2 regions of the Deinococcus roseus genome follow, and region 1 is predicted to be linked to the other one. Evidence: riboswitches for the same ligand, from Rfam matches in the RefSeq annotation. Region 1 holds a riboswitch; the other holds the start of a gene.
The links. A riboswitch is a leader RNA that binds a small molecule or an ion and turns the genes downstream of it on or off. The one in region 1 is predicted to bind cyclic di-GMP.
Positions count from the first base shown of each region.

Region 2: another riboswitch for cyclic di-GMP. It lies ahead of IEY52_RS21835 (HD domain-containing phosphohydrolase); the one in region 1 lies ahead of IEY52_RS10815 (RCC1 domain-containing protein).

Region 1 is NZ_BMOD01000006.1:201,393-203,589, reverse strand. It holds gene IEY52_RS10815 (RCC1 domain-containing protein) at 1-818, opposite strand, end outside; cyclic di-GMP riboswitch class II at 1,173-1,257, opposite strand; gene IEY52_RS10810 (GEVED domain-containing protein) at 1,571-2,197, opposite strand, start outside.
Region 2 is NZ_BMOD01000026.1:3,021-5,217, forward strand. It holds gene IEY52_RS21825 (ATP-binding protein) at 1-164, opposite strand, end outside; gene IEY52_RS21830 (copper homeostasis protein CutC) at 235-954, opposite strand; cyclic di-GMP riboswitch class II at 1,209-1,292, shown strand; gene IEY52_RS21835 (HD domain-containing phosphohydrolase) at 1,349-2,197, shown strand, end outside.

The DNA of each region.
Region 1 (2,197 bases):
TTGCCCAGTCTGCCGTTGTGGTTGTCGCCCCAGGCCCACACGGTGCCGTCTGATTTGAGCGCCAGGGAGTGGTAGTGGCCTGCAGAAACGCGGGTGATGCCGCTCAGGTCAGCAAGTTTCACGGCGGTCAGGGCCGTGGTGGTGGTGCCGTTGCCCAGCTGTCCGTCCATGTTCCAGCCCCACACCCACACGGTGCCATCACTCTTGAGGGCCAGGGAGTGCCCCAGACCTGCGGAGATCTGCACGATGTTGCTGAGGCCTGCAACCTGCACGGGGTTGGTCTGGTCGGTGGTGTTGCCCTGACCCAGCTGGCCCACATTGTTGTGGCCCCAGGCCCACACGGTGCCATCACTCTTCAGGGCCAGGGAGTGCTCGACGCCTGCGCTGATGGCCACCACGTTGCTGATCTTGCTGATTTTTTGAGGAGCGCTCTGGTCGGTGAGGTTGCCCAGACCCAGCTGACCGTAGTCGTTGCGACCCCAGGCCCACACGGTGCCATCACTCTTCAGGGCCAGGGAGTTGTTCCAGCCAGCAGCCACTTCGATGATCCCACTGAGGGTGCTGGCGTTGCTGATCTGGCCGTAGCCGTTCCAGCCCCACACTTTGAGGGTGCCGCCCACCAGACCCAGGTTGTGCTGGTTGCCACTGGCGAGCAAACGGGGGGCCACTTTGCTGAGGGCCTGTGCATCCACTTCGGGGGTTTCCACAGGGATGGTTTCAGCGTCGGGAGCGAGGGGAGCATTCTGGGAGGGGACAGTCTGGGTGCCACAGGCCACCATCAGGAAGGTGAGCCCGGTCAGGATCAGGATGTTTTTCATGTTTTCGCGGTGTGAGGGATGTTGAACGGGTTTGATGCCGTTGGTGGGAAGTCCTCACCAGTGCTTTTGCACTGCCTTCCTTTCCCACGCTGGCTTCCTGAAGTTCCGGCACAGCACGGCCCTCACGGAGGATGTGTTCCTCTGTGGGTCTGTGGTGCGGAAGGGGTCAGGTCTTGAGCTGCAGCTTACAGGGCGAGCAACTCAGCCGGAGGTGGATTGGGACCGCGGTTCCTGGTGTTTTCTTTGCTGTGTAACATGCTGAAAGTCACTCCTTCCGAGTGGGGAAGAGTGACCGACAACGTAGACAATGGGTTGTTTCGGTCCAACCAGCAATGCTGGCCAGACCCTGGACCAATTGCCTCATGCCGGTCGCACCACTAGCTCTGCGTTTCCCAGGTGCCCGTGTACGGGAGAACGCTTCATCGCTTCATGAGCCAAATCTCTGATACACATTATGGCACTCTTGCTGGCGTTTGGGAAGGGGTTTTTATGCGTCCAGAGCTGGTTTTTGTTTTATTTTTTGGTTACAGAAGCTGAACACAAATGATGGCTGGGGGAAAGATGCCGAGGGCTCAGGGCAGAAATCTCAAACCAGACCTGTAGGGGCGCAGCGTGCTGCGCCCAATGGCAGAAACCTCAAATGACACCTGTAGGGGCGAGGCGTGCCTCGCCCAGTGCAAGCAGCCTCAAGCCCTCTCCCAGAAACCAAAAATCCCTCCTCTCCTGAGAAGGGATCTGAAATTATTTGAAACTCAGCGGATCTGCACGCGGTACAGGAAGTACCCGAAGTCTCCGGGGGCCATCTGGGTGATGTTGCAACTGGTGGGCAGGTTCAGGGGCAGATCAATCACGCTGGTCTGCCCGAGGTTGACGTTGACCACCGAGCCACTGGGGCAGTGCAGTTCCATCTCTCCGGTGGCTCCGTAGACGTTCTGCACCATGTCGGTGAAGTACGGAACATTGTCTCCCAGCACGATGTCGGTGATCACGGTGTCGCCAGAGTTGGTGAAGGTGATCTTGTATTCGATGACTTCTCCGACCTTGCCGCCGTTGCTGACGGTGTAGGAGGTCTCCCCTTGCGTGACGTTGCGCAGGCCCTTGGTGAGGCTGAGTTTGCCGCCGTTGGCAAGCGTTCGGGTGGTGGTGGTGTCCAGCAGGTAGAGGGGGTCTTTGACGCTGCTGTTGTTCTGCCAGGTCAGTTCGGCTTTGACTTTCACGCGGTCCACAGAGTTGGCGGCCAGGTTGGAGGGCACATTGACCTGCACGTGGAATTCGCAGGGTTTGAAGCTGCCGTCACTCAGTCTGGGCCAGCTGTAGCCCACATGGATGGGGCTGACCAGCAGGTTGCTGGCTTTTTCGGTGTCGCTGAAGGTGCCGTC
Region 2 (2,197 bases), on a different contig from region 1:
TCGGGCCACAGCAATTCGGCCAATTCCAGACGGCCCACCCGCTCTGGGCTGAGGGCCAGAATGACCAGAATGGCCAGGGCTTTGCGGGTGCCCAGACGCACGGGTTGCCCTTGCTGTTCCAGCAGGGTGTGACCCAGCAACCGGAGTTGGTAGATGGTGCTCACGCGTACAATTGTACCCTGTTTCATTCAACAGGTTCTGGCTGCACTGCTTGATTTCTGGGGGGTGCTGGGATCAGAAACGAAAGCGGGACGGTGAATTCTCTCCAGCCTGCTTGCTTTTGGCATGCCTGCGCAGGACATTCACTGCACCTTCCAGCTGCGAGAAATTGATTTTGCCATTGCGGTCTCTGGACCCGGCTCCAAACTGGATGCCCTGCACTCCACTGCGTTCCAGAAAGGGTTTCAGGTTGTCTGAAGTCAGGCCTGTGCTGTCTGCCACCACAGGAAGGCTGGGTTTGTCCAGCTGCACCAGCTGTTGAATCTGACTTTCTCCGGCCACTGCAGTTTCGGCCTGGCCCCGGGTGACCACCTGCCGCACCATGGGGTACAGGGCCAGTTGCAGGTAATTTTTGACCAGATCCTGGGTCTGGTCAAAGGCCTGGTTGATGTTGACGCTGAACCCATGGGTGATGGCATCTTCCAGCAAATCCCAGTCCATTACGGTGTTGTGCAGGGCCCCAAAGGTGATGTTGCGGATGCCGTGGTTCCAGTACAGCTCCAGAATTTTCAGGGTCCTGCGCCTGCGCCCTTCTTCATAAAAGTAATTGTCGATGTCCGGGCGAACCAGAATGGACATGGGAATCCGGGCAGCGTCTGTGCACAGGCCAATGGTTTTCAGGTCCGGGCTGATGCCCCCCTCTTTGAGGTTGCGCACCAGCAACAGTGAGGTGATGCCGGCATGCTGGGTCTCCCTCACCTCCATGGCATTTTCAACGACGACCTCGGCAATCATGCCTTCAGCATATCAGGTGTGGGCGGCAGACGATGGAATTTTGATGGGAGGGTTGTTGAGGGTTTTGCCATCAAACAGCTTTTCTGTTGCAAGAAGCAACAATAGCTGACCCCTGAAACAGCTCTGAAAGGTACGTAAGCAGAGTGTAAAAAATTCAGCAACTGCTCAGCAAGGCCGTCACAGACGCTTTGCAAAAAACAACAGTTGACACTTTTTCTGAAACTCAGCTAAGCTCGAAAGAGAAGTGGCATCAAGCCCACTCATGAGACCTGGAAGCACATTCCGTATGCGGGCACCTGGAATGTGTGGAGTCAATGGTGCGACCGGCATGAGGAGAAATTCTGTGATCCCCTCGGACAACATGCTGGCATGCCCCTGCAGGAAGGACGCTGCCATGACCGTTTCTTATCCCACACAACAGCAGGTGGCTTTTTCTGCAACAGAAGATTCAGGTCTGGAGATCAGCTGTTCAGGCGTGCATTTCATCCAGAGGTCTGAACCCAGCCAGAACATCCAGGAGCCAACCCTGTCTTCTGGGGCTTCAGAATTGTTGGAGGCGGCTTTCTGGTTGAATCCCCTCCCCATGTGGGTGTACGAACAGCACACCCTGCGGTTTCTGGAGGTCAACCAGGCAGCCCTGAACCAATACGGTTACACCCGTGAAGAATTCCTGCGCCTGACCCTGCTGGACATCCGCCCTGCAACAGAAAAACCTGTGCTGGTCCAGTATTTCAGGACCCTGCAGGCAGCAGAGACGGAGGAAGATCAGGTCTGGCTGCACCAGAAAAAGAACGGCCAGTGCATGGAGGTGCAGGTGCAGGGACAGGACCTGCACTTTCAGGGCAAGCAGGCCAGACTGGTGGTGGTCTCGGATGTCACCGAGAAAAACCGCATGCGGCAGGCCCTGCAGGAAAACCAGGCCCAGTTCCAGCTGATTGCAGAGAACACCGTCAACCTGATTTTGCGGTTTGACCAGAACTTTCATGCCACCTACGTTTCACCGTCCATCACGGCCATTCTGGGGTACAGCACCGAGGCGTTTCTCAGCATTCCAGATTATGGGTACATCCACCCGGAGGATCTGGAAAGGGTCAAGCAGTCGGTCCATGAAGCGGTGGAGGGTCACTTAGACCAGCACATTCTGGAATACCGCATTCAGCACAAAGAAGGCCACCATCTGTGGTGCGAAACCGCTTTCCGGCTGATCTGGGAAGGGGACAGCTTTCAGGGGTTCATCTCCTCC